DNA from 3 places in the Vibrio ponticus genome. Region 1 is predicted to be linked to each of the others. Evidence: predicted binding sites of a transcription regulator. Region 1 holds the regulator's gene; each other region holds the start of a gene.
What was found. The regulator MetJ, encoded in region 1, represses methionine synthesis genes. The targets are predictions, from matches to a motif close to TTAGACNTNTANANGTCTAA.
Positions count from the first base shown of each region.

Region 2: metN (methionine ABC transporter ATP-binding protein MetN) is a predicted target of MetJ. The motif match lies at 2,901-2,920, and genes of this name have one in related genera.
Region 3: metE (5-methyltetrahydropteroyltriglutamate--homocysteine S-methyltransferase) is a predicted target of MetJ. The motif match lies at 2,200-2,219, and genes of this name have one in related genera.

Region 1 covers NZ_AP019657.1:3,070,947-3,076,658, reverse strand. The annotation lists gene rpmE (50S ribosomal protein L31) at 1-98, shown strand, start outside; gene GZN30_RS13895 (malic enzyme-like NAD(P)-binding protein) at 347-1,621, shown strand; gene metJ (met regulon transcriptional regulator MetJ) at 2,125-2,442, opposite strand; gene GZN30_RS13885 (O-succinylhomoserine (thiol)-lyase) at 2,665-3,831, shown strand; gene GZN30_RS13880 (bifunctional aspartate kinase/homoserine dehydrogenase II) at 3,832-5,712, shown strand, end outside.
Region 2 covers NZ_AP019657.1:2,142,597-2,148,308, reverse strand. The annotation lists gene GZN30_RS09525 (hypothetical protein) at 1-29, shown strand, start outside; gene GZN30_RS09520 (MetQ/NlpA family lipoprotein) at 261-1,070, opposite strand; gene GZN30_RS09515 (methionine ABC transporter permease) at 1,094-1,771, opposite strand; gene metN (methionine ABC transporter ATP-binding protein MetN) at 1,761-2,795, opposite strand; gene gmhB (D-glycero-beta-D-manno-heptose 1,7-bisphosphate 7-phosphatase) at 3,021-3,572, shown strand; gene GZN30_RS09500 (MliC family protein) at 3,649-3,990, shown strand; gene treR (trehalose operon repressor TreR) at 4,070-5,017, shown strand; gene treB (PTS trehalose transporter subunit IIBC) at 5,189-5,712, shown strand, end outside.
Region 3 covers NZ_AP019657.1:1,073,644-1,079,355, forward strand. The annotation lists gene GZN30_RS04735 (hypothetical protein) at 196-873, shown strand; gene GZN30_RS04740 (DUF4250 domain-containing protein) at 973-1,173, shown strand; gene GZN30_RS04745 (LysR substrate-binding domain-containing protein) at 1,224-2,135, opposite strand; gene metE (5-methyltetrahydropteroyltriglutamate--homocysteine S-methyltransferase) at 2,391-4,673, shown strand; gene GZN30_RS04755 (aspartate:alanine antiporter) at 4,767-5,712, opposite strand, start outside.

The sequences.
Region 1 (5,712 bases):
ACCCATTCTACACTGGTAAGCAACGTATCGTTGATACAGGCGGCCGTGTTGATCGCTTCAACAAGCGTTTCGGTGCTCTATCAAGCGGCAAGAAGTAATTACTACTTTTATACCGATTATAAAAAGGACGCTCAGGCGTCCTTTTTTCTTGCCTGCTATTTACCTCTTCCCTTCTCCTTCCCTCGCTATTTGCCGCTTAAATGCAAATTTGTGAGCTATCTGGTCTTATCAGACGCTCAAACCGACATAATGGTTACACCAATCGCATTCTTGCCTATGCAGCTTGACTTTATGGGTATAGAATAACTTTTGCTTAACAACCAACGATAACGAGAAACAAAACACCATGTCAGATGACCAATCACAAGAATACACCGCCGAAGAACTGTTCCGTCAGCAAGCGCTTGATTACCATGCCAACCCAGTACCTGGGAAAATTTCAGTCGAGCTAACCAAACCTGCCGAAACAGCCAAAGATCTAGCACTCGCATACAGCCCTGGCGTCGCCGAGCCTGTACGCGAAATCGCGCAAAACCCAGATAACGTCTACAAGTACACGTCCAAGGGTAATATGGTCGCGGTGATCTCAAACGGTACGGCAATTCTTGGTTTGGGTAACTTAGGTCCTCTGGCTTCAAAACCAGTAATGGAAGGTAAGTCGCTACTGTTCAAGCGTTTTGCAGGTCTAGACTCGATTGATATTGAGGTAAAACACCGCACTATCGAAGAGTTTGTCGATACCGTCGCCAATATCGCTGATACCTTTGGCGGTATTAACCTTGAAGATATTAAAGCCCCAGACTGTTTTGAAATTGAAAAACAGTTGATTGAACGTTGTGACGTGCCGGTTTTCCACGATGACCAGCACGGTACCGCGATTGTTACGGCTGCGGGCATGCTCAATGCGATTGAACTGCAAGGCAAGAAGCTAGAAGACGCAACCATTGTTTGCCTTGGCGCAGGCGCTGCCGCAGTGGCGTGTATGGAACTGCTAATCAAGTGCGGTGCAATGCGTGAAAAAATCTACATGCTTGACCGTAAAGGCGTGATCCACACTCGCCGTGATGATCTGAATGAATACAAAAAGCTATTTGCTAATAACACTGACAAACGCACGCTAGAAGATGTGATTGAAGGTGCGGATATTTTCTTAGGCGTATCGGGTCCTAACCTGCTACCACCAGAGGATCTCAAGCTAATGGCAGACAAACCAATCGTGTTTGCTTGTTCAAACCCAGATCCAGAAATCAAACCGGAATTGGCACATCAAGTCCGTGATGATTTAATTATGGGTACTGGTCGCAGTGATTACCCGAACCAAGTTAACAACGTTTTATGTTTCCCATTTATCTTCCGTGGTGCATTAGATGTGCGTGCAAGCGAAATCAACGATGAGATGAAGCTTGCTGCGGTAGAAGCAATTCGCCAGCTAGCCAAAGAGCCTGTTCCAGCCGAAGTACTTAAAGCTGCTGGAGTTGAAGCGCTGGAGTTTGGCGCGCAGTACATTATTCCAAAACCAATGGATCACCGCTTACTGCCACGCGTAGCAAAAGCGGTAGCGCAAGCTGCAGTTGATTCTGGTGTAGCGCGTATTGAGATGCCTGAGGGGTATATGGCGTAGCGGAACGCTGCGCTACGGATGCGGGACTGCGGAACGCCTCGTGAAAACGAGGCTTACGGAAGTGGGTACACGGAACGCCTCGTAAAAACGAGGCTTACGGATTCGCGAACGTTCGGCTTCGCCTCTCTACGGACATACCTTACTTTTGTCATCCTCAAGAGTGAGGAACGAACGAGTTGGGGATCTCTGGTTTAATCTAGAAAACAAGATTCCCTACTCGCGCTACGCGCTCTATGGAATGACAAATTGAAGTATGGGCGCTCTATGGATATACCTTACTTTGTCATCCTCAAGAGTGAGGAACGAACGAGTTGGGGATCTCTGGTTTAATCTAGAAAACAAGATTCCCTACTCGCGCTGCGCGCTCTATGGAATGACAAATTGAAGTATGGGCGCTCTAAAACAAAAAACCGCAGCTAATGAACTGCGGTTTTTTTATGTTCTGGTTTTCTCACCATCTGAACTGGTGCTTTAATTCAGATGCAGCAAGAATACGCTAACAATTATTCGTCGAACGCTTCAAATTCGATGCCCATTTCGGTCATAAGCTGCTTAGCTTCTGATGGGATGTCATCTGGGCGGTCTTTACGTAGATCTTCATCTGTTGGCAACGGTTGACCTGTGTAAGCATGCAGAAATGCTTCACATAGCAGTTCACTGTTCGTTGCATGGCGTAGGTTGTTAATTTGACGGCGTGTACGCTCATCGGTTAACACCTTTAATACTTTCAATGGAATTGAAACAGTAATCTTCTTTACTTGTTCGCTTTTCTTTCCATGCTCAGCGTATGGGCTAATGTATTCGCCATTCCAGTCTGCCATTGCGCACCTTCGTTATTGTTAGTCAGTAATTTTTGCAAAGTCTAATTTTAGCGGCTTTTAAGGCTACAAGCAAAGACATATAGACGTCTAGATGTGTTGACGTCTCAGTTTAACAACAGTAAAGTAGCGTGAATGGATTGTGAACGTGATGTATCAATGCTGATTGTGTAGATATATCGCATTCAAACTGACAAGTCACTATTGTTCTGGAAGGATACACTTATGAGCACCCACAAGCCTGCTACTATTGCGGTTCGCACTGGCATCGAGTCTGACACTCAACACCATGCCGTGGTTCCACCAATTTATCTTTCTACCAACTACGGTTTCCCTGCATTTGGCGAAGTGCCTAAATATGATTATACCCGCTCAGGCAACCCAAATCGCGGCTTGTTGGAACAAACTCTGTTTGAATTAGAATCAGGCAAAGGCGCGGTAATTACTAACTGTGGCACTTCCGCATTGAACTTGTGGGCAACCGCCTTTCTCGGACCTGACGATTTGATCGTAGCGCCGCATGATTGCTATGGCGGCAGCTATCGATTGTTTAATACCCGCGCGCAAAAAGGCGATTTCAAAGTTCTATTTGTTGACCAGTCCGATCCGGTCGCGCTTGCTGAAGCGTTAGCGCAAAAACCAAAACTGGTGCTGGTTGAAACCCCTTCTAACCCGCTGGTACGCGTGGTCGATATTGCGGCTTTATGTGAACAAGCCCATGCGGTTGATGCCTTAGTAGCTGTCGACAATACCTTTTTGACACCCGTATTCCAAAAGCCTCTGGAACTTGGCGCTGACTTTGTTATTCACTCAACCACCAAATACATCAACGGTCACTCTGATGTAATCGGCGGCGTTGTTATCACCAAAACTGAGCAACACGCAGAAGAGCTTGCTTGGTGGGGCAACTGCATTGGCGCGACGGGCACCCCATTTGATAGCTATATGACACTGCGTGGTCTACGCACCTTAGGCGCACGTATGCGCGTGCATGAAGAAAGCTCTCGCGAGATCCTTAGCTATCTGCAAAATCACCAAAGTGTCGGCACAATTTACCACCCTAGCCTACCGGAGCATCCTGGGCATGAGATTGCGCTAAAACAGCAATCTGGCTTTGGCTCGATGCTCAGTTTCGAATTCGCTGGCAGTTTTGAGCAGCTTAAAACTTTTGTTAGCGCGCTTAAGCTATTCTCTTTGGCTGAATCCCTTGGCGGTGTGGAAAGTTTAATATGCCACCCAGCATCAATGACGCACCGAGCGATGGGTGAAGCCGCCTTAGCGGAAGCTGGCGTATCTCAACAGCTGCTGCGCCTTTCGGTAGGGCTGGAAGATGTACAAGATTTAATTAGCGATTTAGAGCAAGCCTTTAATGTGGCAGCGGAGGACAACTAAATGAGCGTGGAAAGACAGCTGCACAAGTTTGGTGGCAGCAGTTTAGCAAATCCAGAATGCTACCGCCGCGTAGTCAATATTCTTAAAGAATACTCGCAGCAAGACGATTTGATTGTGGTCTCCGCAGCCGGCAAAACCACCAACAAGCTGATCGAGTTTATTGATGGCTTACACAAAGATGGTCGCCTTGCCCATGAAGCACTACAAGAGTTAAAGAAGTTTCAGACAGATTTAATCGAGCAACTGCTTGAAGGAGAGAGCAAAGAGCCGTTACTTGCTCAACTGAATGATGAATTTAAATTACTTGGTGAGCTGACTGCGCCACTGAGTGAAATCGAACAAGCTTGTGTATTAGGTCATGGCGAAAGCTGGTCTTCACGCCTGCTTGCTGCCCTGCTTAACCAAAATAAGCTGCCTTCTCGCGCCCAAGACTCGCGTGTATTTCTACGTGCTGAAGCAGGTACACAACCAGAAGTTGACCGCGGCGCTTCTTACCCACTACTCAAAGAAGTTCTCGCGCAACATGCTCATCACCGCGTGGTGATCACTGGCTTTATGGCGCAAGACAAACAAGGTAAGACTGTGCTGCTGGGTCGTAATGGTTCTGACTACTCAGCAACCGTGATTGGCGCACTCGCTCAAGTCTCTCGTGTGACCATTTGGAGTGATGTGGCTGGCGTTTACAGCGCAGATCCACGCCTCGTCGCTGATGCTTGCCTACTGCCACTACTGCGTCTTGATGAAGCCAGTGAACTTGCTCGTCTTGCTGCGCCTGTATTGCATAGCCGCACCTTACAGCCTGTCGCGCAAAGCACCATGGATTGTCATTTGCGTTGCAGTTACGAGCCTGAATCCGGCTCGACGCGTATTGAACGTGTGCTGGCTTCTGGTCGCGGTGCAAAAATTATTTCTTCACTTGATGAAGTGTTAATGATTGAACTGCACTTCTCATCAGGGCACGACTTCTTGCGTCTCTCTCAAGAGACGTTAGCTGGCTTAACCCGCGCACAGCTCGAGCCTTTGGCGTATGAAGCGCAAGATGATCAGCATTGCCTGCGCCTCACCTATACCGCAGAAATTGCAGGCGGCGCACTGAGCCATCTGCAAGATCGTGCCATCGAAGCCGAGATTAAGCTCAAAGAGGGCTATTCGATGGTGGCAGCAGTTGGCGCAGGGGTAACCAAAAACCCGAATCATTGCTACGGTTTCTACCAACAGCTGAAAAACGCCCCAGTAGAATTTATTTGCGAATCCGCCTCTGGGTTAAGTTTGGTTGCTGTCCTGCGCAAAACCGAGACCGATACGCTGGTGCAAGGCGTGCATAACCAACTGTTTCAAGCACAAAAGCGCGTCGCGATTGCCCTATGTGGTAAAGGCAACATCGGCAGCAGTTGGCTCAACTTGTTTGCAGAACAAAAACTGGAACTAGAAAAGCGTCGCGGGATGAACTTTGAATTGGTGGCGATCATTGATAGCCAAACCTATTGGTTTGACGCCAATGGTATCGATGCATCACAAGCCAATCAGCGTTTTGATGCCGAAGCGATTGAATACCAATCTGGCGAGTGGATCAAACGTTTAGGCGCGATTCAAGGCTATGATGATGCGGTGGTGTTAGATGTCACTGCCAGCCATGAACTGGCTGAGCGTTACGTCGAAATTGCAGAACAGGGGATGCACCTGATCTCAGCCAACAAAGTGGCAGGTTCTGCATCCAGTGAGTACTACCATCAAGTACAAGATGCGTTTGCCAAAATTAATCGCCACTGGCTATATAACGCCACCGTGGGGGCGGGTTTACCAATCAACCACACCGTCAGAGATCTGCGCGAAAGTGGCGATGAGATTGTCGCCCTATCGGGAATTTTCTCTGGCACCCTG
Region 2 (5,712 bases), 930 kb from region 1:
CCAGACCGTTACACTTACATGGTGTTTAGGCTGACATCGAGTCGATCGAGAAGCAAGATGGGTGGCTTATGGGAAGATTAAATAGTCTCTAAATCGGCATTGAGGACTATTGTTGCTTAATGTTTTCTTTGGCTGATGGTAGTGCAGGTAGAAAAGCGTTTTATTTGAAGTAGTTTTGGGGAGTATTTAAGTGAATTACAGGCACAAAAAAGCTGGCTACTTGAGCCAGCTTTGGTATCGATAGACCGAGTCAGAGTGGATTACCAACCTTTAACTACGCCACCTTTGAAAATTTCAGATGCTGCTGAGTACACTTCTTCTGATTGGTACGCTTTCACGAAATTAACTACGTTTTCTGCTTGAGCGTTATCTTCACGAGCAACGATTAGGTTTACGTATGGAGACTCTTTGTCTTCCACGAAGATGCCATCACGTTGTGGAGTAAGATCAACAGACGCTGCATAAGTATTGTTAATCACTGAAAGCACGACGTCATCTAGAGAGCGTGGTAGTTGTGCTGCGTCTAGTTCAACGATAGTTAGGTTTTTCGGGTTTTCAACGATGTCACGTACTGTTGCCAGTAGACCAACACCATCACGTAGCTTGATCAGACCTTGTTGCTCTAGAAGTAGTAGAGAGCGACCTAGGTTCGTTGGGTCATTTGGTACGGCGATACGATCGCCATCTTGGATCTCGTCAACTGCTTTGATTTGCTTTGAGTAGCCTGCGATTGGGTAAACAAAAGTATTGCCTGCAATCGCTAGCTTGTAGCCACGGTCAGCAATTTGCTGATCTAGGTATGGCTTATGTTGGAATGCGTTGATGTCAATTGAGCCATCATCCAATGCTGCGTTCGGCGTTACATAGTCAGAGAAAGTGATTAGCTCTACTTCAAGACCAAATTTTTCTTTTGCAACTTTAGCAGCAACTTCAGCAACTTGCTCTTCAGCACCAGCCATTACACCCACTTTAATCTTGCTGTTGTCGACTTCCTTCTCGCCACAACCCGTTAGCACAAGTGCGGATGCTGCTGCCACGATAGCAACTAAAGATTTAAAACCAAATTTCATAACACATCTCCTTATATGAATTCTTATCTGTGGTCTACGCGGCGAACAACTGCGTCACCGATAGACTGAATAATTTGTACCAACACAATCAACATCACAACAGTCACTGCCATGATCACGACATCGTAACGATGGAAGCCATAACGAATAGCAACATCACCTAGACCACCACCGCCAACGGTACCTGCCATTGCAGAGTAGCTGACTAGTGTGACTAACGTGATAGTGACTGAGTTAACAATCGTTGGTAGTGCTTCAGGAAGCAGTACCTTATTAATAATTTGCAGTGGTGTCGCGCCCATTGCTTGCGCGGCTTCTACTAAGCCAGTTGGAACTTCCAGTAGCGCACCTTCAATCAGACGAGCCACAAAAGGGATTGCGCCAATGGTAAGTGGAACAATCGCAGCTGTAGTGCCGATAAAAGTGCCGACAAGCAGCTTAGTCACCGGAATAATCGCCACCATCAACACTAAGAAAGGTACTGAGCGACCAATGTTAACAATCGCACCTAAGAAATTATTTAGGCGAGGATTCTCAAGTAATCCGCCTTTCTTCGTGGTGTGTAGAATTACCCCTAGCGGGATACCAACGGCAAAACCAACGATGCCAGCCACTGCCACCATATAGATGGTTTCCCATGTTGCACCAAGCAACAAATCTGCATTTAAGCTTAGCCAATCAGAAATGGTATTAAAGGACATAGCCAAGCACCTCTACTTTTACGTTGTTGTCACGCAAAAATGCAATTGCGTTGTTGTCATCTTCTTCGTTGCCAAACAGCTCTGCGACCATCATGCCAAACTTCACACCGCCAGCGTAATCAAGATCTGAGCTAAGAATACTAATGTCGATGTTGTATTTACGCGCAATTTGGCTCATTAGCGGCGCGTCAACCGTTGCGCCGGTAAATTCAAGACGTACCAACGGGTAGCTATCGGCAACGCGGGTTGGTTGTAAACGCGCTTGGTAATCTTCTGGGATCGACAAGTCCAACGTTGAGCGGATAAATTGATGTGCCAGCTCTGTTTTAGGGTGCGCGAAGATCTCGCCAACAGAGCCTTTTTCCACTAGCTCACCACCACCAATAATCGCCACTTCATGACAGATGCTCTTAACCACATCCATTTCATGAGTAATCAATAGGATGGTGATTTTTAGCTGGCGGTTAATTTCACGCAGCAGTTCTAAGATCGATTGCGTCGTTGCCGGGTCTAGCGCGCTGGTGGCTTCATCACAAAGCAGCACTTTAGGATCGCAAGCCAGTGCACGGGCGATAGCGACACGCTGTTTTTGACCGCCACTTAAGTTTGATGGGTAGCTTTCATGTTTGTCGGCTAAGCCAACTAATTTAAGCAGTTCCGTCACTTTATTTTGGATGTGTGACTTTTCTTTGCCTGCTAGCTCTAACGGTAGTGCCACGTTTTCAAACACAGTTCGCGATGACAGCAGATTAAAATGCTGGAAAATCATACCAATGTTACGACGAGCTTCGCTTAATTGAGACTTACTCAACTTGGTTAGGTCGACACCATCGACGATGATTTCACCACTGGTTGGTGCTTCAAGCATATTCACACAGCGGATCAGGGTACTTTTACCAGCGCCAGACGCACCGATCACCCCAAAAATAGTCCCTTGGGAGATATGGAGGTTGATATCTTTCAAGGCATTAATTTCCTTTTTGCCTTGGTAGAACACCTTATTTACCTGATTAATTTCAATCATTGAGAAACCTGCTTATGCTCGAGTGTTTGAACAGTATATTATTTTGAGCTACATCTCATTTATTAGATGATGCTATGGGTTTGTTGAATTAGTGTCAATAGATATTTTTACGTCTAGACGGCTAAAATGCATACTGTAAGCAAACGATTAAGTAATTAGATAGTGATGAAAGAAATAAAGCGCGTATAATCACTGTCGTTATACAAGTAAATAGAGACAATAATTTTGGCGAAACCAGCAGTTTTTTTGGATCGTGATGGCGTAATTAACGTAGACCACGGCTATGTACATGATGAGCATGACTTCGAATTTATTGAAGGCGTTTTTGAAGCGACCAAAAAGCTACAGCAGATGGGCTATTTGCTTGTATTGGTAACTAACCAGTCGGGAATTGCACGCGGTAAGTTCAGCGAAGATCGTTTTCTATCTCTTACCCAATGGATGGATTGGAACTTTGTTGATAACGGTGTTGAGCTGGACGGTATCTACTATTGCCCGCACCATGCAGAGCATGGACAAGGTAAATACAAAGAAGATTGTGATTGCCGCAAGCCGAAGCCGGGTATGTTTATTTCAGCGCGCGATTTCCTAAAGATTGATATGGCTAACTCAGTGATGGTTGGCGATAAAGCAGAAGACATGATGGCTGCAGAAGCGGCAGGTGTCGGGACTAAGATTTTAGTTCGCACTGGTAAGCCAGTGACAGAGCAAGGTGAAGCCTTGGCGAGTGCAGTGCTCGATAGCATCCGAGATGTTCCTAATTATTTAGAGAAGTAATCAACCTAACTATCTAAAAAAATAGACTATTATTTAAAGGCTGCCGTTGCAGCCTTTATTTTTATCGGAGGTGACTATGAAAAGAGCCAGCATTTTTATCACCAGTGCTGTTTTGCTCGCGGGGTGTGCGACCAGTAATGAGTCGACCACGAACAACAATGATCAGTATGGCTACCAATATCAATGCAGTGATGAGAAGCAGTTCCTTGCGGATTTCCTTGTGGAAGAACAAGGTGCGTTAGTGCAAGTTGAAGGTGTTGATTACGCGCTTGTGCAGGTTCCAGCGGGGTCAGGGACGCGTTACATGCTGCCAGAAAATGCCCAAACAGAGATCCAGCCTGTGAACTTGTACACGAAAGGCAAATATGCCCGCTTAGAGTTAGGTCGTGAGATTTACAAAAACTGTGAAAGCCAATAATGTAATGGGCTGAGGTGGTTGGATGTGAAGTCCATAGCCTTAGCCACTGACTCTCTAACCACAACGATAAACCCCAAGTATGAACAAAAAACTGACCATTTTAGATATTGCCCGCCTTGCTGGTGTTGGTAAGTCGACAGTATCTCGCGTGTTAACCAATGATCCCAAAGTGAAACCAGAGACACGCATCAAAGTGGAGCAGGTAATAGCAGACTCGGGCTATGTTCCTTCTAAGTCTGCACAATCAATGCGTGGCGGCAGTCAACGCGTTGTCGGGGTGATTATTTCACGACTTGATTCACCATCAGAGAACAAAGCCGTGGGCAGTATGCTGCAAGCGCTTTATCAAGCTGGCTACGATGTGGTGATCATGGAAAGTCAGTTTGATCCGCAAAAAACCACTGAGCATTTAGATGTACTTAAGCGCCGTAATGTAGATGGTGTGATCGTGTTTGGTTTTAGTGATTTGGATTTGTCGCAGCTTGAACGATGGCAAAATCGTGTGGTAGTGATCGCGATGGACACCCAACAGGTTTCTTCAATCAATTACGACAATCACGGAGTGATCACTCAAGCGCTCGAGCACCTGCAGCAGCAAGCTTTAACTCAGATCGCTTACATTGGGGTGAATCCAAGTGACCGTACGACAGGTCAATTGCGTCTTGACGCTTACCTCACATGGTGTGAGCAACAAGGTGTGTCGCCGAATTATCAAACGGGCGATCTTAATCATGAGAGCGCCTACCAATTGGTTGAGCAAGTATTGCGTGAAGGCACCGAAGCGATTGTGTGCGCCAGCGATACCTTAGCGCTTGGGGTGATTAAACGTCTACAAGAGTTAGGTCGTGAGGAGGTTATCGTGACAGGCGTTGGTGGTAATGAACTGCTCTCTTTTCTTTTTCCGAAAGTGTTCAGCATTGATCCCGGCTATGCCCAAGCTGGGGTGAAAGCTGCTAACTTATTGATTTCCCATATCAATGGAGAAGAATCCCTCTCACATATCACTCAGCAACCCGTTCTATCTTAAGTTCCTATTTTTAAAGTGATTTAAAATTATACTGTGATCACTTTCAATTAATGGGACTGTTCCCATTTTTAGTTGTTATCGATTCTGTCAATATACTTGTCAAGAATTGGGAATGTTCCCATTAAGATTAAGAACTATAAATGAATCAACTCCAATAGGGTGGACAGGGTTATGAGTAAGATAGCCAAACAAGATGTTGTGCGTCTGATCGAATTGGTCGGCGGAGCGGAAAACATTGCCAGCGTAAGCCATTGCTTAACGCGCTTGCGTTTTGTGTTAAACGACACGGGCAAAGCTGACGAGAAAGGTTTGGAAGCATTGCCAATGGTCAAAGGCTGCTTTACCAACGCAGGTCAGTTCCAAGTGGTGATCGGCGCGGAAGTTGATGAAGTCTACAAGGTGTTGATTACACTCTCTGGTAAGAGTGAAGCTTCAAAAGAAGACGCTAAGAATGCGGCGCGTCAGAACATGAATGTGCTTGAGCGCGGGATTTCCCATTTGGCTGAAATTTTTGTCCCGCTTCTGCCTGCGATTATTACTGGCGGTTTGATCTTAGGTTTCCGTAACGTGATTGGCGACATCAAGATGTTTGATGGTCAGTCACTGACTGAAATTAGCCAATTTTGGGCAACGGTACACAGCTTCTTGTGGCTAATCGGTGAAGCGATCTTCTTTTTCCTACCCGTTGGTGTGTG
Region 3 (5,712 bases), 2.0 Mb from region 1:
CGGAGAGCGGTTATTTTGCCATTCTGTCAATAGAGGGAAATTACATCAAACCCTTATAAACACAAGGGTTACACCCATATTGACTTGCAGAATGTTTTTACACTTCAGCCAGAGTTTAATCGGTGATTAAGATAGCGAAAACCCGTCAGTTTGGTATCATCCGGTGCAATTCATTTTTCCGTTAGTAACATCATTATGATCCAAAATTTATTAGCAACGTTTGCACCTATGTTGTTGGGTGCGCAGTTTATTTTGACTCTAGTATTGGTTAAGGGTGAAATTTGCCCAGGGCAACGTGGTCGTGTGCACAAAATGTTGCCAACATTGGCGGTCATGTGGCTGGCGGTTGCTTCACTTAAGATTCAAGCGTTCATGGTTTCTGCGGCGCTGATGTATTTCTTCTCACAAGTCCAGACCAAGAAGACACGCGAACAAGGTCCGCTATGGGTGATGTATCTAGCCAATGGTCTTGCGATTGCTTACGTTGCTATCATGATGGGTGAGCAAAGCAGCTTTGCTGCAGGTGCAAACGTGTTTATGCAAATCTTCTTACTTGGCGCTTGTTTTGCTCAGCTTCTGCTTGTGATTGCACGCTCGCGATTACAAGCGTTCCACCGTATTTTACCGGTTACAGGCGTGGTTGCAGCGATGCTAACTAGCTTGACGGTACTGCTGCACGTTTATGATTTGCCTGAAGCACAATTAGAAACATTAGTGACACCGTTGCTGACTGCATTTGCATTAATGATCACTGGTGTGGTGATTTGGTGTTGGCATCTGTTTAGCGGTAAAGCAGCAAACAAAGTACAGTTGGGCTTAGGCTTGTTGGCACTGGTTGCAGCAACGCTAGCAGGTCAGCCAATCTTTGGTTAACCTCTGGTCGTTTTAAGTCACTAATTGGATCTTCTTCACTGTTAATTTACTCAATGAGAGCTAGGCTTGTAGTAAGCCATTTAAATTGGGAGTGGAGATATGGATCTGAGCAATGTTCGTAGCCTAGATAGCATCATTCTACTGGGCATCGTCAATGAGAAATTACGTCTCGAGTGCGACAGCTTTGAAGAGTTGGTAAGCATGTATGAAATGGATGTGGAGCAAGTGGTCGGCAAACTCGATGTACTTGGTTACCAATACGATCCATTGACCAATCAATTTAAAGCTTATCAACGTTAAGCGTTTAAAGATTTTAAAGCCTCATCGAACTAACGATGGGGCTTTTTTGTTTATGCGAGCTTGATACCGTCCAAGTGGCTCTTACATTGTTGCTTGGCGGTTGTAAAGAAAGCCTGCAGATAGCGTTTATCTTTGTCTGAATTACGTGTTGCCGCAAACAAGCGTCGCCATAGTCCTTCAGCCAAAGGGATACTGGTAATCAATCCTTGACGAGAAAACTCGCTGATCGCCCAGTTTGGTAGCGCTGCAACTCCCAGACCAGCAGAGACCATCTGCACCAGCATTAAGGTGTTGTCACACTGTTTCCATTTCGCCGGCTCTATTCCCGCTGGCTGCAAGAAATGCTTCACTACATCCAATCGCTGTTTTTGTACTGGATAGGAAATCATAGTTTGATCGGCGAGATCTTGCGGTTGAATCAGCGTTTGACTGGCGAGTGGGTGATTGACTGAAGTGATCAAGCGCATCTCAAAATCAAACAAAGGTTCAAAATGCACTTCCGATCGGGCTTGAATATCGGAGGTGATCACTAAATCCAATTCACCGCTCATTAATGCTGGAAGTGGCTCAAATCCAAAACCGGATGAAAAGTCTAGCGTGACGCTTGGCCAAGTTACTTGGTATTCCTTGAGTGCAGGCATTAGCCACTGAAAGCAGGAGTGGCACTCTATTGCCATATGCAGTCGACCGTTGACGTCTTCTTTTAGACTCGCCAATTCATTTTCGGCTTTGGCAAGGCGTGGCAGAATATCGTCCGCAACACGCAGCAAAATTTCGCCTTCTGAGGTGAACTTTACCGGGCGGGTTTTACGCAAAAAAAGCTGTCCGCCAAGGCGAGCCTCTAAATCTTTGATTTGATGAGAGAGAGCCGATTGCGTTAAATGCAATGCGGTGGCCGTAGCCGTTAGCGAACCGGTATCGCGTAATGATGTCAGTGTGCGTAGATGCTTGAGCTCGATCATGAATTCCTTTCATCCCCCAATTCAATCCTTGAATGTTATTAACCTAACGTGTCTTGCATGTAATGTAAACGTCTAGACGTCTAAATTTACTTTATAAATTCATGGCTTTGGTTGGATTGCGAGCGGAACATGAATTTTTTTAATAAACAAGTTGAATAATTGGACGTTGTTCATGATGCCGAGAAGCGAGATAGTTTAGCCATCCGGACTTCCTAAATAGTCCAGCCCAATCACTCAGTACAAGGACTAGGTAAAATGACAACAACAACTCACATTCTTGGTTACCCGCGAATTGGCGAGAAACGCGAACTTAAATTCGCCTTAGAGAAATATTGGCGTGGCGAAATTGATCAAAAACAGCTCAAGCAAGTCGGGGCGGAGCTTCGTGGCAAAAACTGGCAAACTCAAGCCGATGCCAATTTAAGTTTCGTTACCGCGGGCGACTTCGCTTGGTATGACCATGTGTTAACTACGACACTTCTTCTGGGTCATGTGCCAAAGCGTCACAATAATGGTTTTCCTGATCTCGATACACTTTTCCGTGTTGGGCGTGGTCAGTCTCAAGCCAACTGTGGTTGTGCGGGTAGCGCAGCTTCTGATATGACGAAATGGTTCAACACCAACTATCACTATATCGTGCCTGAGTTCAGTAAAGATGATTCTTTTGAGGTTAGTTGGCCACAATTGTTTGAAGAAGTGAATGAAGCGACCAAAGCAGGTCATCAGGTGAAACCTGTGTTACTTGGGCCTTTGAGTTACCTTTACTTAGGCAAAGAAGTCGATGAAGGTTTTGACCGTTTAACATTGCTGCCTCGTTTATTGACCGCCTACCAAGCCATTTTAGCTAAGTTAGCCAAACATGGCGTCGAATGGGTACAAATCGATGAGCCGATTCTTGGTCTGGAGTTGGAAAAGCGTTGGGTAGATTCGTTTAAGCTCGCTTATCAAGTGATTCGTAGTGACGTAAAAGTACTGCTTACTACTTATTTTGATTCTGTAGAAGAGACCCTAGATAAAATTATCGAACTGAATGTGGACGGCTTACATGTGGATCTTTCCGCAGCGCCAGAGCAGTTAGATGCGATTGTGGCAAAAATTCCGCAAGATTGGGTGCTATCTGCTGGTGTCGTTAATGGTCGTAATGTATGGCGTGCTGATCTGTCTAAGCAACTTGCATTACTTGCACCAGTGAAACAGAAGCTGGGCGATAAACTTTGGGTAGCGAGCTCTTGTTCATTACTGCATAGCCCTGTCGACCTAGAGTTAGAGCCAGCATTAGGTGAGGAAGTTCGCAGTTGGTTTGCGTTTGCCAAACAGAAAGTCACAGAGGTGGCACTGCTGGGGAAAGCACTCGATGGCGATCAGAATGCGATTTTAGCGTGCGATACTTACAGTGCGCCAATCCAGGCCCGCAAGAGTGCCACTCACGTTAACAAGCCGCAAGTGCAGCAGCGTCTAAGTAATATTACTAAGGCATTAGCTGAGCGCAGCGCGCCTTATAAACAACGTGCAGCACATCAAGCCGAAGTGCTAGGGTTGCCACTATTCCCAACAACGACGATTGGCTCATTCCCGCAAACCAGTGAAATCCGTTTACAGCGCAGCGCTTATCGCACGGGTAAGTTAAGTGAAACCGAATACGAGACGGCGTTAAAAGGCCACATTGAAGATGCGGTTAAGCGTCAAGAAGCACTCGATCTCGATGTTTTGGTCCATGGGGAAGCAGAGCGTAACGATATGGTGGAATACTTTGCGGAGAACTTGGCGGGCTTCCAAACGACCAAATTCGGTTGGGTGCAAAGCTATGGTTCTCGCTGTGTGAAACCGGCTATTGTCGTGGCAGATATAGAACGCGAGAAACCAATGACTGTGGGGTGGTCGACCTACGCGCAATCGCTCACGACTAAGCAGATGAAAGGTATGCTTACTGGTCCAGTAACGATTTTATGTTGGACGTTCCCCCGTGAAGATATTTCTCGTAAAGAGATCGCCAATCAGCTTGCTTTGGCATTGCGTGATGAAGTTTCGGATCTGCAAGATGCAGGGATCAACATTATTCAAATCGATGAACCGGCGATTCGTGAAGGTCTGCCTTTGAAAAAGCGTGACCACAAAGCATACCTAGAGTGGGCTGTAGACGCGTTTAAGATCTCAGCAGCAAGTGCCAAACCAGAGACTCAGATCCACACTCATATGTGTTACTCAGAGTTCAATGAAATCATTGAATCGGTTGCGGCATTAGATGCAGACGTGATTACTATTGAAACATCCCGTTCAAACATGGAGCTACTCAAAGCATTTGAAGAGTTTAATTACCCCAATGAGATTGGTCCGGGTGTTTATGATATTCACTCACCAAACATTCCAACTGAGGAATGGATTGAAGGGTTAATTAATACCGCAGCGAAGAAAATTCCGGCAGAGCGTTTATGGGTCAATCCAGATTGTGGCTTGAAAACACGTAACTGGGCGGAGACAGAAGCGTCACTTGCGAACATGGTTTCAGCGGCGAAGAAGTTACGTAAAGAATTTGCTTAAAGCTTAAATTAAGCACATAACAAAACTCCCCACGTTTTTGCGTGGGGAGTTTTGGTGTTAGGGTGACTATTTTGCTGAGCCTGTTTTTTGGGACTAGCTTAAAATAATCAGTACCGTACCGCCAAGCGTCATTAAGATATTGGCAATCGCATAGGTACCCGCGTAACCGAGAGCAGGGATGGTCGATTTCGCGTAGTCGTTAACGATGTCCATTGCCGGACCACAAGTACGGGCACCGATGATCGCACCAAATAGTAGTGCTCGGTTCATCTTCAAAACGTATGCGCCAAATAGGTATGCGAGTGCGACGGGCACCACACTAACAATAAACGCCAAACCGATGACCTGAGGACCGACTTGTGCAAGATGTTCGAACATCTTACCCCCCGCACTTAAACCGATGCCGACCATAAAGATCATCAAACCTAAGTCTTTGACCATATTGAGTGCGCCTTGCGGAACGTAACCGAAGGTTGGGTGATTCGCGCGTAAGAAGCCTAAGGTAATTCCTGAGAGTAGTAGACCAACTGCGTTACCAAGACCAAACGATACTTGACCAAAGGTCATGGTAATCAAACCAAACAGAATACCGAGAATAAAGAAGCTACAGAATGCCAATAAGTCGGCCATTTGGCTATGTACTGAGATAAAACCGATTTTCTCCGCAAGACCGTGGACTCGACTTTTCTCACCACTCACTTGCAGCACATCACCTTTAGCCAACACAATATCCAGATCCATCGGCATTTCGATTTGCGCGCGTACAACGCGGTTAAGGAAACAACCATACTCAGAGAGGTTGAGGTCTGATAGGCGTTTTCCTGCAATGGCGTCGCTTTTTACCACGATTTCTTCTTCGACAATGCGCAAATCAAGTAGGTTGCGGTCGAATACTTCTTTGCCGTTACGGAAACTTGGATCCAATCGTGCATGGCTATCAGGGAAGCCAACCAGTGCGATTTCATCGCCTTCTTGCAAGATAGCATCACCATCGGGATGCGCCAAAATGCCCCCGCGACGAATTCGTTCAATATAACAA